Regions from separate parts of the Streptomyces luteosporeus genome, predicted to be linked through region 3. Evidence: riboswitches for the same ligand, from Rfam matches in the RefSeq annotation. Region 3 holds a riboswitch; each other region holds the start of a gene.
The links. Region 3 has a riboswitch for cyclic di-AMP ahead of ABD361_RS25925 (M23 family metallopeptidase). Riboswitches for the same ligand answer to the same signal wherever they lie in the genome.
Positions count from the first base shown of each region.

Region 1 (6,705 bases), on a different contig from region 3:
CCGCCCGACTGCGGGCCGTAGAAGTTGGCGAGCTGCACGATCCTCACGGCGTTCCCCGTCCGCGTACCGCCACCAGTTCGGCGTACGTCAGCGGCTCCGCCCCCGCGGCCAGCGCCGCGTCGATCGCCGCCAGGGCGCTCTCGCGCAGCCCGGGCCGGGCCAGGTCGGCCGGGTGCAGGGCGATGCGGAAGGACCGGCCCCGGCGGGCCCACCGGCAGGCCGCCCACGGCAGGAGGCGGGCCGCCGCGTGCTCACCGAGGCCGCCGGGGCGGTGGCACAGGGCGGGCAGGCGGTATCGCCGGCCGGTGCGCAGGTCGTGCACGGCCAGGTGGGAGGTGGTGTAGGCGAGGCCCGAGGCGCGCAGGGCCGCCATGGTGCCGGGGGAGGCGAGCCAGCCGGGCGGGGTGAAGCCCTGCGGGTGGATCCCGGCGCGGGCCAGTTCCGCCCGTCCCCGGGCGAGGCGGTCGGCGGCCTCGCGCGCGTCGAGCGCACAGAACTCGGCGCACCCGCGGGCCAGGAGCCGGTTCAGCAGGCGCCGGCGACGGGGGCCGCCGGGCACGGCCCGGTGCGTGAAGCCGTGCTGGGCGAGCTCGTGCCCGCGCCGCGCGGCGGCGTGCAGCCACCGGACGAGGGCGGGGTCGTCCGCCAGCGGAACCCCGCGCCAGGCGCCCGGTACGAGCAGCAGCGTCGCCGGCACGTCGCGGCACTCCAGCTCGGCCACCCACTCGCGGGTCCGCGAGAAGCTCCAGGGGGCGACGTCGTGCACCGAGACCACGAATTGCGCTGTCACACCGTCCAGCATCCCCCAGCGGTGCGCACGGCCGGTGGACGTGCGGTGAACCGGGCCCGCCGTGGCACCCGCCTCCGAGGGGTGTTGCACACTGTGCCCAACGGCTTGTCATGTTCAGTTGGGGAGGGAGACATCATGCGTCTGGCGGACGCCCCGGGTGCACAGGAGGAGATCCGCATCGACGCGCCTGCGGCCGTCGTGTGGAAGCTCGTGACGGACATCGGCCTGCCCGCCCGCCTGAGCACCGAGCTCCAGAGCACGGCCTGGCTGGACGGTGCCACCGGTGCGGAGCCGGGCGCGCGCTTCGAGGGGTTCAACCGCCACCCGTACGCGGGGGAGTGGCGGACGGTCTCCCACGTCGTCGGGTTGGTCCCCGAGCGGCTGTTCAGCTGGGCGGTCACCGACCCCGACGGCCGCTACGGCGGCGGCGAGGCCGACCCGGCCCACCCCATTGCCACCTGGAAGTTCGAACTGGAGCCCGACGGTCCGGAGGGGGCGGCCACGCTGCTGCGCCAGTCCGTGCGCATGGGCCCCGCGCCCTCGGGGATCAGCGTGGCCATCGCCCGGATGCCCGATCGCGAGGAGGAGCTCGTGGCCATGCGGCTGGAGGAGTTCAAGGCGGGCATGCGCGCCACCCTCGAAGGCGTCAAGCGGCTCGCCGAGGAAGGGGCGTAGGCGCCGGCACCGGAGCACGGTATCCGGGTGGCGGTCCGGCCCGGCCTGGCGGCGAATCGGCCGGTCGTCGATCAAGGTGATCACATGACGACGATCAAGGCGATCTCCTTCAGCTCGTACGGACCGGCCGACGTCCTGCGGCCGGTCGAGGTGCCGCTGCCCGTCCCCGGGCCGGGACAGGTCCGCATCGCGGTGCGCTGCGCCGGCGTCAACCCGCTCGACCACAAGCTGCGCAGCGGTGCCATGGCCGGCACCTTCCCCCTGGAGCTGCCGCACGTCCCCGGCGTGGAGGCGTCCGGCCTGGTCGAGGCGGTGGGGGAGGGCGTGACGCAGGTACGGGCGGGGGACGCCGTGTTCGGGCGCACCGTGACCGGCGCCTACGCCGAGCAGGCGCTGGCCCGGGAGGACCAGGTCGTCATCAAGCCCGTCTCGCTCGCCTGGGAGGAGGCGGCCGCCCTGCCGGTGGCCGCCGAGACGGCCCGGCGGGTGATGGAGCTGCTGGACCTCGGCGACGGCGAGACGCTGCTCGTCCACGGCGCCGCCGGCGGCGTGGGCACCCTGGCCGTGCAGTTCGCCCGGGCCCGCGGGGTGCGGGTCATCGGCACGGCGAGCGAGTCCAACCACGCCTACCTGCGCGGCCTCGGGGCGATCCCGGTGACGTACGGGCAGGGGCTCGCCGAGCGGGTGCGCGAGGCGGCCGCGCCCGGCCGGGTGGACGCGGCGCTGGACGCCGTGGGCAAGGGGGACGCCGTGTGGGTGTCCGTCGAGGTGACCGGCGGCGCCGACCGGGTGGTGTCGATCGCCGACGCCGAGGGCGCCCGGCTGCACGGGGCCCGCTTCAGCTCGGGCGGCCGGGAGGTACGGCCGGTGCCCGCGCTGAACGAGGCGCTGGCCCTGCACGAGGCGGGGCTGCTGCAGCTGCCCGTCCACCGCCTCTACCGCCTGGAGGAGGCGGCCGACGCGCACCGGGAGAGCGAGCACGGCCACCTCACCGGAAAGATCGTCCTCGCCGTCGCCTGACGGCGGCCGGCGAGGACGGGAGGCCGGGGCGGGGGTCAGCCCACCCGGCCGTACCAGACGCTGCCGGTCCAGATGCGTTCCTTGCGCACGGTGGTGCCCGGCTTGGGGGCGTGCCAGATCGTGTTGCTACCCGCGTAGATCCCGACGTGGTAGACGTTGCTGCCGGAGTGGAAGAACACCAGGTCGCCCGGTGTGCGGGAGCCGGCGGAGATGTGCCGGGTGCGGTTGTACTGGTCGGCGGCGGTGCGCGGCAGGTTCTTGCCGGCCTTCTTGAACGAGTACAGGGTCAGGCCCGAGCAGTCGAAGCGGTTGGGGCCGGTGGCGCCCCACTGGTAGGGGGAGCCGGCCTTGGAGGCCGCGATCCTCAGTGCCTGCTCGCCGGTGGTCGCCGCCGAGGCGCCGGGGGCGAGGCCGGGAACGAGGACCGATGCCGCGACGGTGGCGGCGGTCAGGGCCGACGCGGTGGCGGCCCGGGAAACGAGTGCAGGTATGCGAGGCAACGCAGACATGCCACAGCCCTTCGGCATCCGCCTGCGAAAGATGACCTGTCGGGTTCGGGCTGCGAAGTTGCCCGGCCAGCATCTGGCTTCACCCCAAGGACCACCGCGTTCGTGGTCCGTACCGCTTGGGTCTCCCGCTCCTGCCGATCGACGAATCGATTCCGCACCCGGTGCGGCGGCAGGACTCGGCGTTCCGCCCGGGTGGCCCGCCTCGGTGACGGGATCTTGTGTTCGACGAGAGATCCTGCACCATCGCCCGCCCGGATTCCGTACCCGGAGCGGCAATTGTGAACTTCTTCACTTCGGGCGAAATGGTGCAACCATCACCTGTCCAGACCGCCTGTCCTGCGACGGAAGGCGGGCTACCGCGGGTAGGTGACGGCCCGTCAGCACGGCTCGCGCCAGGCGTCCAGCTCCAGCTTCTTGCGCATCGAACTCAGCCCCAGCCGCTTCGCCGTGCCGCAGAATTTGTCCGTCGGAAGGTCGTATTCGACGTGGAAGACCGCTTTGTTCTCCTTGATGAAGGGGGTCAGCTTCTCGCACTCCTTGTACTGCGCGCACTGCTCGTTCACCGCGAAGTCGAAGTCGCCCACCAGCGCGGGAATCTGCTCCAGGTCGTTCTTCAGCCCCACCGCGAGCCCGCGCTCGTGCGCCAGCCGCGCCAGCATCCGGTTGAACGCCAGCTGGTGGGCGGCCGTCAGCGGAAATCCCGTGCCGTTGCGGAACCCCTCCGTCAGATCCGGCTCGACCGCGTCGAAACCCTTCTGACGGCACATGTCCATGCGGGCGGCCATGAGCGGCCGCAGCTCGTCCAGACGGCGGATGTCCAGCCACTTCTCGCCGTCCCAGCCCTTGTTCTTGCGGCCCAGCAGCCCCTTGGGGAACGCGTCCTTGTCCGGCCGGAAGTCCTCCCACGCACCGGCGTTGATGTAACAGATCACCTTCCGGCCGCGGGCGTGCAGCGCCGCCACGGTCTCCGCCGTGTTCTCGAAGCCGTCGATGTCGTAGACGGGCACGTCGAGGGAGGTGTCGGCCGCGGCGAGCTTCCCGCCGAGCTGCCACTGCCAGGCCGTGCCCGGGCGCGGCTGCCAGCGGTCACCGGGCCGCCCCGAGGGGGCCGGCGCGGTGGCCGTCGGCCTCCCGTCCGGCTCGCCGTCCTCGTCCTCCTCCGGCGCCGACGAGCAACTCGCCAGCACCAGCAGCAGCACGCCCAGCAACCCGGCCCGTAGGCGCCGGTCCTTCACCGCGTCCCTCCCCGTTCCTGTTCCCGTTCCTGTTCCTGCATCTCCTGCGCACCGGCCGGCGGCGGGGCGCTGCGCCACGGGTTCGCACCCGTGCCCGGCACGGCGCAGTGCACGCCCGCGCCGCGGACCGCGGCCGTGCGGGCCACCTCGTGCGCCCGCCCCTCGGGCACCGCGTGCACCAGGTGGCAGAAGCGCTCCGGCGGATGGTCGGCCGTCCACGCCGGCACCCGCGCCCGGCGGTAGTCCTCCCACGTCCCCTCGAAGGTCACCAGCACATCGGCCAGCTCCGCGTACCCGGGGTCCGGGTGCGTGCCCGGGTTGAGCACGGCGCTGCGGGCGCCCAGCACCCGCGCGGCCAGCACCAGCCGGCGGTAGCGGGGCAGGTGGGCGGCGTGCACCGGCACCTGGTCGAGGAAGACCCCGTCCACCTCGTACCACCGGCGGTGCCGGCGCACGTCGGCGACCACGGCGCGGGTGCGCCGCCGGCCGTACCCGGTGTCGACGTACCCCAGCAGCGCGACGCCCGCGGCGCGCAGCCGTCCGGCCACCGCACGGAAGGCCGGATCGGGCCGGTCGCCGGGACCGTCGGCCGCGTTGAGCACCACCGCGTGCAGGCGCGGGGCCTCGCGCAGCAGGGCCTCCCACGCCTGTGGCCCCTCGCCGGGATGGACGTACAGCGGGACCAGCAGCCGCCCGGACGTCACCGGACGTACTCCTCGGGCCGGTCGCGCACCTCGGCCCACAGATCCGCCAGGGACTCCTCCAGCGAGCGGCGCGGGGTCCACCCCAGGCTGCGGGTGACGGCGGTGGTGTCGGCCTGCTGCCAGGGCACGGCGGCCGAGCGCGGCGAACCGTCGCCCTGCTCGTCGACGCGCTCGCCCACGTCCCCCGTGAAGCCGCCCGCCCGCAGCAGCCCCTCGGCGACGTCCCGTACGAGACGGGCCGTGCCGCTGCCGACGTTGAGGACGGCGGGCAGCGGCCGGGGCGCGGTCACGGCCCGGGCGACGGCCTCCGCGACGTCCCGTACGTCGACGAAGTCGCGGTACGCCGACAGGTCGCCCGTCTTCACCCGGCCGTCGGGGCCCGCCGCGCGCGGCGCGGCGGCCAGCCGGCCGGGCAGGGAGGCGGCCGGGGCGCCGGGGCCGACGGGGTTGAACACCCGCAGCACCACCGCGTCCAGGCCGGATCCGGTCACCGCGAGGGTGCCGGCGAGCTTGCTCGCGCCGTACAGCCCGGCCGGGCGCGCCGGGCCGGCCTCGGCCGCCGGCCGGTGGCCGTCGGCCGGCCCGTACTCGGCCGCCGAGCCCAGGTGCACCAGGCGCGCGTCGGGGGCCGCCGCGTGCAGGGCCTCGCACAGCAGCGCGGGGCCGCGGGCGTTGACGCCGGTGAGGGTCAGCGCGCTGCCGCCCACCGCCCCGGCGCAGTTGACCACGGCGTCGGGGGCCGCGCCGCGCACCACGGAGATCAGCCGGTCCGGGCACGTGGCCGCGAGGTCGAGGGGAAAGGCGGCGCGCGGGGAGCGGCCGCCCTCGAGCACCAGCGCGCCCGGCAGGGCGCGCAGGCGCTCGGCGGCGTGCCGGCCCAGGAAGCCGGTCGCGCCGAGGAGGAGGATGCGCACGGGGCCGGTCACGCTCCCTTGATCAGCATGTCGCGGCGGACGGCGAACTCCGCGTTCGCCCGGTCGTAGTCGTCCGGCCGGCCGATGTCCAGCCAGTACCCGTCGAAATCATAGGCGCGCGGCGGGGTGCCGGCCTCCAGCAGGTCCAGCACCAACTCGTCGAAGCCCAGCGGCAGGCCGGGCGTGTAGCGGCCGAGCGCATCGCGGCTGACGCCGTAGACGCCCATGGAGACCCGGTAGTCCATGCTGGGCTTCTCGGTGAAGGCCACGACCCGGTCGGCCTCCGTGGTCAGCACCCCGAAGTCGATGCTGACCCGGCGCGGATAGGTGGCGATGGTCAGCGGCGCCCCGGAGGCGGTGTGGTCGCGCAGCACGTCGCCGAAGTCGAGGTCGGTCAGGACGTCGCCGTTCATCACCAGGAACCGCTCGGGCAGCCGGTCGGCCATGGTCAGCAGCGGGCCCATGGTGCCCAGCGGGCTCTCCTCGGTGGTGTAGTCCACGCGCAGGCCCCACTGCGAGCCGTCGCCCACGTAGGCGCGGATGATGTGGCCCAGGTGGCCGATGGCCAGGGTGCAGCTGGTGAACCCGGCGCCCGCCAGCTGGCGCATGACGATTTCGAGGATGGCGTGCTGATCGCCGATGGGCACCAGGGGCTTGGGCAGTGCGGTGGTGTACGGGCGGAGCCGGACGCCCTTGCCTCCGGCGAGGATGACTGCGTGCATGTCGGTGCCGTTCCTCTCTTGTGCCGCCCCGCGGGCGGCACACGGTTGTGGTGCGGCGTGGGTGGGCCGAGAACGTCAGACGTTGTAGATGCCGGTCTTGTAGCGGGAGAGGTTGGCGGGGTCGCGGAAGAAGTCG
Region 1 is NZ_BAAASL010000003.1:344,198-350,902, forward strand. It holds gene ABD361_RS05500 (glycosyltransferase) at 1-47, opposite strand, end outside; gene ABD361_RS05505 (DUF2334 domain-containing protein) at 44-790, opposite strand; gene ABD361_RS05510 (SRPBCC family protein) at 926-1,465, shown strand; gene ABD361_RS05515 (NADP-dependent oxidoreductase) at 1,559-2,485, shown strand; gene ABD361_RS05520 (C40 family peptidase) at 2,521-2,994, opposite strand; cyclic di-AMP (ydaO/yuaA leader) riboswitch at 2,998-3,148, opposite strand; gene ABD361_RS05525 (endo alpha-1,4 polygalactosaminidase) at 3,372-4,229, opposite strand; gene ABD361_RS05530 (spherulation-specific family 4 protein) at 4,226-4,933, opposite strand; gene ABD361_RS05535 (NAD-dependent epimerase/dehydratase family protein) at 4,930-5,847, opposite strand; gene ABD361_RS05540 (sugar phosphate nucleotidyltransferase) at 5,856-6,569, opposite strand; gene ABD361_RS05545 (SDR family NAD(P)-dependent oxidoreductase) at 6,645-6,705, opposite strand, start outside.
Region 1: linked by a shared signal. The riboswitch ahead of ABD361_RS05520 (C40 family peptidase) and the one ahead of ABD361_RS25925 (M23 family metallopeptidase) in region 3 are both predicted to bind cyclic di-AMP.

Region 2 (6,705 bases), on a different contig from region 3:
GCGGATGACGCCGGCCTGGCGCAGCAGGTCGGAGACGGTGGCGTCGGGGATGCGGGTGGTGGGCACGGCGTGCCCGGCGGGCGCGGCGGCGCCGTGCCGGGCGCCCTTGACGACGACGAGCGGTTTGCGGGCGGCGGTGCGCTTGGCGAGGCGGGTGAACTTGCGGGGGTTGCCGATGGACTCCAGGTACATCAGGGCGACGTCGGTGTCGGGATCGTCGTGCCAGTACTGCAGGAGGTCGTTGCCGGACAGGTCGGCGCGGTTGCCGGCGGAGACGAAGGTGGAGGTGCCGGCGAGGCCGGCGGCGCGCCGGTGCAGCTCGGAGAGCAGGGCGATGCCGATGGCGCCGGACTGGCTGAAGAGCCCGACCCGGCCGGGCGGCGGCAGCTCGGGGGCGAGGGAGGCGTTGAGCCGGACGCCGGGGGCGGTGTTGATCAGCCCGAGGGCGTTGGGGCCGATGACGCGCATGCCGTACGAGCGGGCCTGCCGGACGAGCTCGCGCTGGCGCCGGCGCCCGTCGGCGCCGCTCTCGGCGTACCCGGCGGAGAGGACGACCAGGCCCTGGACGCCGTGCCGGCCGCAGTCGGCGACGACGTCGGGCACGTGGGCGGCGGGCACGGCGACGACGGCGAGGTCGACGGGCTCGGTGATCCCTGCGACGGAGCGGTGGGCGGGGACGCCCTCGGGTTCGAGGCGGGTGAGCTCCTGCGGGAAGGCGCGGTTGACGGCGTGGACGCGCCCGGCGAAGCCGCCGGCCAGCACGTTGCGCAGGACGGTACGGCCCATGCCGCCGGCCTCGCGGCCGGCGCCGACGACGGCGATCGAGCGGGGGGCGAGCAGGCGCTGGACGGAGCGGGCCTCGGCGCGCTGCTCGCGGGCGCGCTGGACGGCGAGGGAGGCGTCGGTGGGCTCCAGGTCGAGCTCGAGGCGGACGACGCCGTCCTCGAAGCTGCGTTTCTGGGTGTAGCCCGCGTCCGTGAACACCTTGATCATCTTGGTGTTGGCGGGCAGCACCTCGGCCGTGAAGCGGCGGATCGCGCGCTCGCGGGCGACGGCCGCGATGTGTTCGAGGAGGGCGGAGGCCACGCCGCGGCCCTGGTGGGCGTCCTGGACGAGGAAGGCCACCTCGGCCTCGTCGGCGGGGGCGGCCGCGCGCAGGCCGCGGGCGTCGACGCGGTCGTAGCGGACGGTGGCGATGAACTCCCCCGCGACGGTGGCCGCGAGGCCCACCCGGTCGACGTAGTCGTGGTGGGTGAAGCGGTGCACGTCCCGGTCGGACAGGCGCGGGTAGGGCGCGAAGAAGCGGTAGTACTTGGACTCGTCCGAGACCTGCTCGTAGAAACTCACCAGGCGCTGCGCGTCGTCGGGCGCGATGGGGCGGATCTGGGCGATGCCGCCGTCGCGCAGCACGACGTCCGCCTCCCAGTGGGCCGGGTACGCGTGCTCGGGCGGCGTCTGCATGGGGCCAGGGTAAGGCCGCCCGCCGACAGCCGGCCCGGGCCGGGCGGCCCCGTGTCCACCGGCCGGACGGCGCAGCCGGGCGGCCGGGCCGGGGCACCGCGGCCCCCGTGCCACAATGGTCTAGACAACCACTGTCGACTCGAAGGGCAACACCATGGTTGAGCGCCGCGTCAACGTCGGCTGGGCCGAGGGCCTGCACGCCCGGCCCGCGTCGATCTTCGTCCGTGCGGCGACCGCCGCCGGCGTCCCCGTGACGATCGCCAAGGCGGACGGCAACCCCGTCAACGCCGCGTCCATGCTCGCCGTGCTGGGCCTGGGCGCCCAGGGTGGCGAGGAGATCGTCCTGGCCACCGAGGCCGAGGGTGCCGAGGCCGCGCTCGACCGCCTGGCCAAGCTGGTCGCCGAGGGGCTCGAGGAGCTCCCGGAGACCGTCTGATCCACGGATCCGACCAAGACCTTCCGCGGCGGGGCCGCGGCGGCCCGCACGCGGCCGCCGCGGCCCCTTCGTCATGCGGCACCATGGCGCCCCGAAGGGGCGCGGGGCAGTGTCGATGTGCGGCTGCCGCCGCGCGGGCGCGATCGGCCACGACGTGCCCGCAGGTCCCGGGGTGGTACGTCGGCTGCAGGCCGTTGGTGGCTTGTCGCGCAGTTCCCCGCGCCCCTTCGGGGCCCTAGGAGGGGACGCCCGTGCTCTGCACGGACTCGCGCACCGGCCGCAGCCGGAACGCGCCGGGCGGGCGCCCGGCCCGGCGGGTGGCGAGCTCCCGGGCCCGCTCGGCGTCGCCGCGGGCCACCGCGTCCACCAGCGCCCCGCAGGTCTCCCACGCCTCCAGCGGACGCACCGGCGGCACCGGCACGTACACCCAGGCGATCTTGCGGCGCAGCTGGGTGAGGAGCGCGGCGAGGCTCGGGCTGCCGGAGGCCTGGGCGAGGGTCTCGTCGAACCAGTCGCCGAGCCGGCACAACTCCCCCACCCGGTCCGCGCGGGCCCGGTCGCGGCCCAGCCGGACCAGCCCGCGCAGCACCTTCAGGTGCGCCTCGGTGCGCCGCTGGGCGGCCCGCGCGGCCCCCAGCGGCTCCAGCAGGGCGCGGACGTCCAGCAGGTCGGCGGCCTCGCGCTCGCTGGGCTCGGCCACGCAGGCGCCCGCATGGCGGCGGGTGGTGACGAACCCCTCGGAGGCGAGGGTGCGCAGGGCCTCGCGCACGGGGACGCGGGAGACGCCGTAGCGGCGGGCGAGGAGTTCCTCGACGAGCCTGCTGCCGGGCGGATGGACGCCCGCGACGATGTCGTCCCGGATGGCGGCGCACACGGCGTGCGCGGACAGCCGGCGGACGCCGTCCCGGCCTCCGCCGCCACCGGCGGGTCCGGGGACGGTCACCGTGCCGGCGCCGTCGCCGTTCACGAACGGTCTCTCATCGCTGTACCTCCGGATGTGCCCCGTCGTCTGACGCCCGTTCAGCGACTCTATGCGAGCCGGCCGGGCATTTCCGATGGTGCCTCCTGCCGCACGGACGCCTTTCGGCCAGCCGGTACGGTGCACGAAGGCCCCGGCCGCAGGGGCCGGGGCCTTGCTCGCGCCGTGCGCGGAAGCGGGAGCCGTCAGACGTTGACGCCGTGCGAGGCCAGGTAGGCGACCGGGTCGATGTCGGAGCCGTAGGTCGGGGCCGTGCGGGCCTCGAAGTGCAGGTGCGGGCCGGTGACGTTGCCGGTGGCGCCCGACAGGCCGATCTGCTGGCCCGGGGTGACCGACTGGCCGACGGAGACGTCGATGGACGACAGGTGGCCGTACTGCGTGTACGTGCCGTCGGCCATCTGGATCACGACGTTGTTGCCGTAGGCGCCGCCCCAGCCGGCCTCGACGATCGTGCCCATGCCGACCGCGCGCACCGAGGTGCCCGTCTCGGCGTGGAAGTCGATGCCGGTGTGGCTGCCGGAGGACCACAGGTTGCTGGAGGCCTTGTACGAGGTGGAGACGTAGGAGCCCTCGATCGGGCTGACGAACGTCCCCAGGCGCTTGCGCTCGGCGTCGCGGGCGGCGCGCTCCTTGGCGGCGCGCTCCTCGTCGAGCTTGCGCTGGGCCTCCTCGGCGCGCTGCTTGGCCTCGGCGGCCAGCCGCTTGGCGTTGGCCTCGGCCTGCTGACGGGCGTTGGCCTCGTCGGCGATGCCGCGCTGGGTCTCGGCCTGGGCGTCGACGTTGCCGGCCATGACGTCACCGATGACGACGGCCTGGCTCAGGCCGGTGTCCTCGGGGCGCTGGGAGTCGTCGGAGGCGGCGAAGGCGGGGGCGGCGACACCGGCGACCACACCGGCGGCGGTCAGCGTGGCGATGCCCGCGACGTTGGCGCCCACGCGCACGGCGCGGCTCGGACGACGGTGCTTCCCGGTGGGACGGGTGAACGACATGGCTGTCGCTGATCCTTTCCTTCCTTCTCGCCTACCGGGTTAGCTGACGGGTTCGGAGCAGGAAGGTCTCCTACGGTCCCCTCGTGAAAGGGAACCGATTCACCCCAGGGGACTTTGGGTCCCCGGCTCCCTGCGGCCCTGGGGGTCGCGTGGGACTCGGCGATGGCTGCCCGGGACCGCGGTTTGCGGCTCCGATCTGACGGACTGCCGAGCTGACGCTAATCGTCGTCAGATTCGATCGGCAAACAGAAGTGGGTTTTTATGACGTACGCCACACGACCAACACGCAACCACCGCCTGAAAGTGGACATAAAGGTGGCGCGTGGGTCCCCTCGGACCCACGCGCCACCTCAGTCGAACTGATGCTCCGTCAGGCGGGGATCACCGTCACCGGGCCGATGCCCAGCGCCTTCACGGGCTCGGCGATCTGCGCCGCGTCGCCGACGAGCACCGTCACCAGCCGGTCCGCGGGGAAGGCGCTCACGACGGCGGCGGTGGCCTCCACCGTGCCGGTCAGCGCGAGGCGTTCGTACAGGTGCCCCTGGAAGTCGTCCGGCAAGAACTGCTCGACCTGGTCGGCGAGCGTGCCGGCGACGGCGGCCGCCGTCTCGTACTTCAGCGGGGCGACGCCCACCAGGTTCTGCACGGCGACGTCGCGCTCCTGGTCCGTCAGCCCCTCGGCGGCCAGCGTGCGCAGCACCGTCCACAGGTCCTCGAGGGCGGGGCCGGTGTTGGGGGTGTCGACGGAGCCGCTGATGGCGAGCAGGGAAACGCCGGTGCCCTCCGGCGAGGACAGCAGCACCTGCCCGAAGGAGCGCACGCCGTAGGTGTAGCCCTTCTCCTCGCGCAGGACGCGGTCCAGCCGCGAGGTGAGGGTGCCGCCGAGGCAGTACGTGCCGAGCACCTGGGCCGGCCAGATGCGGTCGTGTCGGTCGGAGCCGGTGCGTCCGATCAGCAGCTGGGTCTGCACCGCACCGGGACGGTCGACGATGACGACGCGGCCGGTGTCGTCGGCGGTGACGGGCTGCGGGGCGCGCCGCTGCGCCGGCGCGCCCGTCCACGCGCCCAGCGACTGCTGCAGGACGTGGTCGAGGTCGGTGCCGGTGAAGTCGCCGACGACCACGGCGGTGGCCGCGGCGGGCCGCACGTGGGCCTCGTAGAAGGCGCGCACGGCGGTGGCGTCGATGCGCTCGACCGTCTCCTGGCTGCCCTGGCGCGGCCGGGACATCCGGACGTCGGCCGGGAACAGCTCGGCGGCCAGCGCCATGGCCGCCCGGCGGGCGGGGTTGGCCAGCTCGTGCGGGATCTCGTCGAGGCGGTTGCGCACCAGGCGCTCGATCTCGCCGTCGGGGAAGGCCGGGCCGCGCAGGGCGTCGGCCAGCAGGCCGAGGGCCTTGGGCAGCCGGGAGGCCGGCACCTCCAGGGACAGCCGTACGCCCGGGTGGTCGGCGTGGGCGTCGAGGGTGGCCCCACAGCGCTCCAGCTCCGCGGCGAACTCCTCGGCGCTGAGCTTGTCCGTGCCCTCGGAGAAGCCGCGGGCCATGATCGTGGCGACGCCGTCCAGGCCCTCGGGCTCGGCGGCCAGCGGGACGTCCAGGACGATCTCGACGGCGATGACCTGCTGCCCGGGGCGGTGGCAGCGCAGCACGGTCAGGCCGTTGGGCAGCTGCCCGCGCTCGGGGGCCGGGAACGCCCAGGGGGTGGGCAGGCCCGGCTTGGGCTGGGGGTGGAACACCATCGAGGGGCCGGCGGTGTCCGTCGTGCTCGCGGCTACGGCGTCGCTCACTTTGCCGTCTCCTCTTCTTCGATCTCGGTGGCGTTCTTGATGGTGTCCTCGTCGACCGTGGGCGCGGTCTGCGGCGTGGGCTCGTAGACCAGCACGGCACGGTTGTCCCGGTGCAGGCGGGCCTTGGCGATCTGCTGCACCTCCTGCGGGGTCACCTCCAGGACGCGCTGGACGGCGGTGAGCGCCAGCTGCGGGTCGCCGAAGAGCGTGGCGAAGCGGCACAGCTCGTCCGCCCGGCCGCTGACGGTGGCGAGCCGGTCCAGCCACTCGCGCTCCAGCTGGGCCTGGGCGCGCTCCATCTCCTCGGGGGTGGGGCCCTCGGCGGCGAAGCGGGTGAGCTCCTCGTCGACGGCGGCCTCGATGTCGGCCACCTCCACGCCGCCGGACGCCTTGACGTCCAGCCAGCCCAGCGAGGGCGCCCCGGCCAGGCGCAGCAGGCCGAAGCCGGCGGCGACGGCGCTGCGGTCGTGGCGCACCAGGCGGTTGTGCAGGCGGGAGGACTCGCCGCCGCCGAGGATGGTCAGCGCCACGTCGGCCGCGTCCGCCTCGCGGGTGCCGTCGTGCGGCAGGCGGTAGGCCGCCATCAGGGCGCGCGAGGGCACCTCCTCGCGGACGACCTCGCGCAGCTCGCGGCCGATGGTCTCCGGCAGGGCGCCGTCGCGCGGGGGCTGCTTGCCGTCGTGCGCGGGGATGGAGCCGAAGTACTTCTCGATCCAGGCGAGGGTCTGCTCCGGGTCGATGTCGCCGACGACGGACAGGACGGCGTTGCCCGGCGCGTAGTAGGTGCGGAAGAAGGCCCGCGCGTCCTCCAGGGAGGCGGCGTCGAGGTCGGCCATGGAGCCGATGGGCGTGTGGTGGTACGGGTGGCCCTCGGGGTAGGCCATGGCCGTCAGCTTCTCGAACGCGGTGCCGTAGGGCACGTTGTCGTAGCGCTGGCGGCGCTCGTTCTTGACGACGTCGCGCTGGTTCTCCATCGACTCCTCGTCGAGGGCGGCCAGCAGCGAGCCCATTCGGTCGGCTTCCAGCCACAGGGCCAGCTCGACCTGGTGGGCGG
Region 2 is NZ_BAAASL010000004.1:278,939-285,643, forward strand. It holds gene ABD361_RS06890 (bifunctional acetate--CoA ligase family protein/GNAT family N-acetyltransferase) at 1-1,461, opposite strand, end outside; gene ABD361_RS06895 (HPr family phosphocarrier protein) at 1,616-1,897, shown strand; gene ABD361_RS06900 (GntR family transcriptional regulator) at 2,133-2,840, opposite strand; gene ABD361_RS06905 (M23 family metallopeptidase) at 3,062-3,865, opposite strand; cyclic di-AMP (ydaO/yuaA leader) riboswitch at 3,880-4,037, opposite strand; gene ABD361_RS06910 (M16 family metallopeptidase) at 4,236-5,603, opposite strand; gene ABD361_RS06915 (M16 family metallopeptidase) at 5,648-6,705, opposite strand, start outside.
Region 2: linked by a shared signal. The riboswitch ahead of ABD361_RS06905 (M23 family metallopeptidase) and the one ahead of ABD361_RS25925 (M23 family metallopeptidase) in region 3 are both predicted to bind cyclic di-AMP.

Region 3 (6,705 bases):
AGGGCGAGGGGGTGGACGGAGAGACTGCCGATCGTGCGGTGGTTGTCAGCCATGCGATGCCACAACGCCCCTACCGGCAGCCTTATTCCGCGTCAGTTCGCGTGGTGGTGTCTTCGGTCAGTCCGCGGGTGCGGGAGCCGGTAGGGGCTCGGGAGGGTGGACGGACAGGGGGGTGGCGATGTCTTCGAGGGAGCGGCCTTCGGCGGCCACGGCGAGGAACGCGGCCACCGCCCCGCCGATGCACATCAGGGAGGCGCCGATGGTGAAGGCGAGCACGGTGTCCCCGACGACGCCGCTGTGGGTGAGGGCGGCGAACAGCAGCGGGCCGCTGATGCCGCCCGCCGCTGTGCCCACCGCGTAGAAGAACGCGATGGCCATGGCCCTGGTCTCCATCGGGAAGATCTCCGAGACGGTGAGGTACGCGCTGCTCGCTCCGGCCGAGGCGAAGAAGAGGACGACGGCCCAGCACGCGGTCAGGGTGACGGCGTTGAGCCGGCCGCTGCCGAAGAGCCAGGCGGTCGCGAACAGCAGCAGTCCGGCCAGCAGATACGTCGAGGTGATCATGATGCGCCGGCCGAGCGTGTCGAAGAGCTTGCCGAGGAAGAGCGGGCCCAGGAAGTTGCCCACTGCTATGACGGCGAAGAAATAGCCGGTGCGGGAGGTGGAGACGCCGAAGAAGCGGGTGAGGATCGCGCCGAAGCCGAACGTGATGGCGTTGTAGAGGAACGCCTGTCCGATGAAGAGGGCGAGCCCCAGCACCGCCCGGCGGCGGTAGTCGGAGAAGACGGTCCGGGCGATGTCCCGGAATCCGAAGCTCTCGCGCTGGCGAATGGTGAAGCGCCCCTTCGCGGGCGGCAGCTCGGCGCCCTTCTCCGCGACGACGCGTTTCTCGATCTCCGTGACCAGCTCCTCCGCCTCCCCGCTGCGGCCATGGATGAACAGCCAGCGTGGGCTTTCGGGAACGTGGCGCCGGACGAGCAGGATCACCAGGCCCAGCACGACGCCGAGCCCGAAGGTCAGCCGCCAGCCGACGTCCTTGGCGAAGATGCTCGTGTCCAGCATCAGGATCGACAGCAGCGATCCGGCGATCGCGCCGAGCCAGAAGCTGCCGTTGATGATCAGGTCGACGCGGCCGCGGTAGACGGCCGGGATGAGTTCGTCGATGGCGGAGTTGATGGCCGCGTACTCGCCGCCGATGCCGAAGCCCGTCATGAAGCGGAAGACGAAGAACCACCAGGACGAGTACGACAGTGCGGTCAGCGCGGTCGCCGACAGGTAGACGGCCAGGGTGACCATGAAGAGTTTCTTGCGGCCGAAGAGGTCGGTGAGCCGGCCGAAGAACAGCGCCCCGGAACACGCCCCCGCCACGTACAGCGCGGCGGCCAGGCCCGTCACCCCGCCGGAGGTGATGGGCAGGCCGCTGCCCTGTTCGGAGAGGCGGCCGGCGATGTTGCCGACGACCGTGACCTCCAGACCGTCCAGCACCCAGACGGTGCCCAGCCCGATCACCACCGTCCAGTGCCACCGGGACCAGGGCAGCCGGTCCAGGCGGGCGGGAACGGACGTGGTGATCGTCGGTGCGGTCGTCGTCACATCCTCTGATTTCCCGATCACACGGATAACATTCCCGGAAAATCGGGATACGTAGGGGAATCCACGCCGCTATGACCCGGCTGCCTCCCTGCGGTTGCGGAGCGCGCGCTACGGCTGCAGGCCCCGGCTGCGCAGCCAGGACAGCGGGTCCACCGGGGCGCCACCGCCCGGCCGCACCTCCAGGTGCAGATGGGGACCGGTGACATTGCCGGTCGCCCCGACCCGGCCGATGACCGTGCCGGCGCCGACCTTGCCGGAGGTGATCACCATCGACGACAGGTGGCAGTACCAGACCTCCGTACCGTCACCGAGGGTGAGCACGACGCGGTAGCCGTACGCGCCCGCCCAGCCGGCCTGCGTGACCGTGCCCCCGCTCACGGCCCGCACCGGAGTGCCGGTCGGGGCGGCGAAGTCCTCGCCGGTGTGGTGGTGCGACGACCACATCGCCCCGGCCCGCCCGAAGCCGGCGGTCAGGGTGTAGGAGGTCAGGGGCAGTGTGAAGGATGCGGCGGTCTGCGCCTGCGGATGCGCCTGCGGGGCGCGGTGGGGCTGGGGAGCGCGGTGCGCTTGCGGCGCGGAACGCGGGGCCTGCTGAGCGTGCGGGGCCTGTGGGGCCTGGTGGGTCCGCTGCTGCGGCGGCGCGGCCTGGGCGGGTGCGGCTGCCGCCGCGTGCGCCGCTGCCGCGCGGGCTGCCGCCGCCCGGGCCGCGGCAGCGGCCTTGGCCTCGGCCTCCGCCACTGCCGCCTGCTGCGCGGCCATCGCATGGTGCCGTTCCGCTGCCGCCCGGGCCTCGGCCGCCTGCACGGCCGCTTCCGCCGCCTCCTGCTGGTGCTCGGCCTGCTGCATGATGCGCGTCCGCAGCACCTCGCCCGCGTCGGCGGCTTCCTCGGTGAACGCCGCCGCGGATGCCGCGGGGGCGGCGGGTGCGTCCCGGCCGGGGTCGGGCACGGATATGGGGGCCGCCGGGCGGTCCTGCGCGCTGGCCATGCCGCCCGCGCCGACGGCCGCGATCATGCCCACGCCGAGGACGGCACCGCTGCGGGCCATCGTGCCGCCGCGCTGCTTGGCGGCGCGGTGCCGGCCGCGCTCGAGCGGCGTCGCCGGGAGGTCGTCGCCGGGGCCGGTGGCGCCGGGATCGTAGGGCGGGGCGTAAGCCGGGACGATCGGAGGGTCGTACGCGGTGTAGGAACCGTCGTCGGCACCGTGCCTGTTGGACGCCACCGGGGCGCACTCCTTTCCTTCCCACTCGCCTACCGGGTTAGCTGTCGGGTTCGGAGCAGGAAGGTCTCCTACGGGCCGGTGCGCGGCCCGATTCACCCCAAAGGGATGGTTCCCCGGTTCCGTTCACGGGATTCGGCGAAGGCGCGCGGCACCGCCTCTTGCGGCGGTATCCAGGACCGCGCTGCGTTATCGAACGTTAATAGACAGCGCGACCGGATTCCAAGCCGAACGGGTGAATCCGCAGGCGTGTTGACGCTCCGATTTTCTGACGGAGCGTCAATTGTTATGCGCGCTCCCCCGCGGGCCGGCGGCGCCGGGCCGGGCGGGTGCGGCCGCGCCCGGGACGGCGCTGCGCCTGCTCCTGCCGGGGCTGCTCCGACCGGGACTGCTCCTGCCGGGGCGTGGGCACCGCGATCGTCACCGGGATGCCGCTCGGCTCCCGGGCGCCGGTGATGCGGGCCAGCTCGGCGTCCTGCGGGTGGACGTCGGCCGTCGCCGGGGCGATGCGCGCGGTCGCCATCATCTGCCGCATCTCGCGCCGCTCCTCGGGCAGGACGAGCGTGACGACGGTGCCCGCCTCGCCGGCCCGGGCCGTACGGCCGCCGCGGTGCAGGTAGTCCTTGTGGTCGACGGGCGGGTCGATGTTGACGACGAGGTCGAGCCCGTCGATGTGGATGCCGCGCGCCGCCACGTTCGTGGCGATCAGCGCCGTCACCTGCTCGGTGCGGAACTGCTCCAGGACGCGGTTGCGCTGCGGCTGGCTCTTGCCCCCGTGCAGCGCCGCGGCCCGCACACCCTGCGTCAGCAGGCGCTTGACCAGCCGGTCGGCGCCCCGCTTGGTGTCCACGAACATGATCACGCGGCCTTCGCGGGCCGCGATCCGGGTGACCACCTCGCGCTTGGCCTCCACGTCGGCGACGTGCAGCAGGTGGTGCTCCATGGTCACCACCGCGCCCGCCGAGGGGTCGACGGAGTGGGTGACGGGGTCCGTCAGGAAGCGGCGGACGAGCCGGTCGACGTTGCGGTCCAGCGTCGCGGAGAACAGCATCCGCTGGCCGCCCGGGGCGACCTGGTCGAGCAGGCGGGTGACCTGGGGCAGGAAGCCCATGTCGGCCATCTGGTCCGCCTCGTCCAGGACGGTGACGGTCACGTCGCCCAGGGCGCAGTCGCCGCGCTGGAGCAGGTCGGCGAGCCGGCCCGGCGTCGCGACCATGACCTCGGCACCGCGGCCGAGGGCCTGCGCCTGCCGGCCGATGGACAGCCCGCCGACGACGGTGACCGTACGCAGGTCCAGGGCGGCCGCGTAGGGGGTGAGGGAGTCGGTGACCTGCTGCGCGAGCTCGCGGGTGGGCACCAGCACCAGCGCCAGCGGCCGGCCCGGCAGGGCCCGCCGGCCCGCGGTACGGGCCAGGAGCGCGAGCCCGAAGGCGAGGGTCTTGCCGGAACCGGTACGCCCACGGCCGAGGACGTCGCGCCCGGCGAGGGAATTCGGCAGGGTCGCGGCCTGAATGGGGAAGGGCTCGGTGACGCCCTCGCGGGTCAGCGTCTTCAGCAGCGCGCTGGGCATGTCGAGGTCGGCGAAGGAGGCGACGGGCGGCAGCGCCGGCGTCGTGGCCTCGGGCACCTCGAAGTCGGCGGCCGGCTCGACGACGGCGGCAGCAGCCCGTGCGGGGCCGCTGGCGCGGCGCCGGGCGGGACGGCCTTCGCGGGCGGGACGGTCTTCGCGGCCGGGGCGGCTGTCGCCACGGGAGCGGGTGCTGCCGGAGCGGCTGTCGCCGCTGCCACGGGTGCTGCGACCGGTGCGGGCGTCGCCGCCGGAGCGGGCCTCGCCCTCGGGGCGGGCGCCCCCACGGGAACGGGTGCTGCCGCCGGAGAGGGCATCCCCGCCGGCGCGGCCGTTGCCGCCGGTGCGGGCGTCCCCACCGGAGCGGGCGCCACGACCGGAACGGGCATCCCCGCCCGAACGGGCACCGCCACCGGAACCGGCGCTACCGCCGGACCGGGTGCCGCCCCCGGACCGGGCACTGCCGGCGGAGCGGTTGTCGCCGCTCGAGCGGGCGCCACCGGTGGAGCGGGCATCGCCGCCGGAGCGGGCGGGGCGGGGGGCGGAGCGAGTCATGCGGGACCTTCCCTCGGTGGCGGCGGCGGGAGCCGGGCCCCCGGTGGACGGACGCGACAATGGGGCCCGCACCCAGTGGTGCGGGCCCCATGGCGCGTACGCGCGTACGGTTTCGTCAGATGGTGACGATGTTCTCGGCCTGCAGGCCCTTCTGGCCCTGCGTGACCTCGAAGGACACCTTCTGGCCCTCGAGCAGCTCGCGGAAGCCGTTGGAGGCGATGTTCGAGTAGTGGGCGAAGACGTCGGGGCCGCCGCCGTCCTGCTCGATGAAGCCGAAGCCCTTTTCCGAGTTGAACCACTTCACGGTGCCAGTAGCCATGTCTATCTCCTTAGTGATGGGGTGGCCCCCGACCGGAAAAAGACCGGCGAAAACAAAAATGCGCCTTCGGCTACATGGCCGAGGCGCACACGAGTTCCATGGGTACCACAACTGCAACTCGTACGAGCGTACCACGCCCTGTGCGCCTCGTGTGGATCTTGTACGGCCCGCTATAACTCGACGCCCTGGGCCCTGGCGTGCCGGTCGGCGGCGACCTCCGCCTCGGCCTCGTCGAGGTAGACCTCGCAGACCAGCCGCCCGTCCGCGGTCATGTTGTGCTCCAGCTCCCAGAGGCTGACCTCTCCCCCGCCTTCGAGCAGGAACGCGTGCTCGTAGAAGCGGCACCAGGTGGCGTCCTTGCCGGGCCCCCGGCGCCTGGGCTTGGTGATGAGCGCGATGTGGTGGCCGAGCGCCCCTTGGAGCAGCTCGCGCACCACCTCGCCGGGGCCGTCGGCGTTCTCGGCCCGGCGCAGCAGCCGGCGGGCGTGCTCGGGGGAGGCCTCGGCGACGTACTCGCGGCGGGGCCGGCTGGGGCCCATGGCCAGCAGCAGTTCCTCGGCCAGCCAGGCCGGCAGCTCCTCGTCCTCGCTGCCCGGGCCGATGCCGCCGCCGATGTGCTCGTGCACGCGGCGCTCGGCGGCGTCGAGGGCGGTGTCGTCGGTGTAGAGCTCGTACAGGAACCCCTCCTGCGGCCCGGTGTCGTGTTCGAGCTCGTACAGCACGAGGCTGCTGCCGTCGGCCAGCAGGAAGATGTGGCGGTAGGTGTTGCAGCGCAGGGGGCGCCCGCCGTCGTTGCGCTGGCGGTACGAGCGCAGCTCGGGCTGGTGCATCAGCGCGGTGCCCAGCCGCGCGAGGACGTGCTCGCCGATCTCGAAGCCGTTCTGGGCCCGCCTCAGCAGCTCCTGCACCTGCTCGGCGGGGGTCGCCTCGCGGCCGGCGGGGCGCTCCGTCCCCTCGCCGCCCCGCTGCTCGCCCTCGCCCCCGCCCTCGCGCGTCCTCGCCATGCCCCTCGACCTCCCGAGTCCCTCTCCCGCCACCGAGCCGGGTGCCGCCCGCCGCCCACCGTCCGCCGCAGGCTGCGCCGTCGCCGGCACGAGCGCCGTGCCGGCGCCCCTGCGCCGCTCGCGGGGGTCCGTGCGCTGCCCTTCCGCGCACTTACCGTAGCGGCGTGAACACGGCCGGCGGGCGGGGTTTTCCGCAAGTGGCCGTAGGGCGCCCTTACCGCACACGTTTCCCTCGAACATTCGGGCCTCGAACAGGGTCGTGCAGCGCCCCTACGGGGCGCCGTGGCGCCACGTGCCGAAGATCCGCCGGGCAGGCCCTAGGCACCCCCCGGCAGGGGCCGGGTGCGGCCGGCCAGGTACCAGCCGGCCGTTGCGGCGCACCACAGCAGGGCGCCGGCCGCCACGAAGGAGGCGCCGGGGGCGGCGTCGACGGCGAAGGGCAGCAGCAG
Region 3 is NZ_BAAASL010000024.1:21,434-28,138, forward strand. It holds gene ABD361_RS25915 (aldo/keto reductase) at 1-53, opposite strand, end outside; gene ABD361_RS25920 (MFS transporter) at 118-1,593, opposite strand; gene ABD361_RS25925 (M23 family metallopeptidase) at 1,702-2,814, opposite strand; cyclic di-AMP (ydaO/yuaA leader) riboswitch at 2,826-2,962, opposite strand; gene ABD361_RS25930 (DEAD/DEAH box helicase) at 3,098-4,933, opposite strand; gene ABD361_RS25935 (cold-shock protein) at 5,049-5,252, opposite strand; gene ABD361_RS25940 (DUF6227 family protein) at 5,423-6,256, opposite strand; gene ABD361_RS25945 (MFS transporter) at 6,574-6,705, opposite strand, start outside.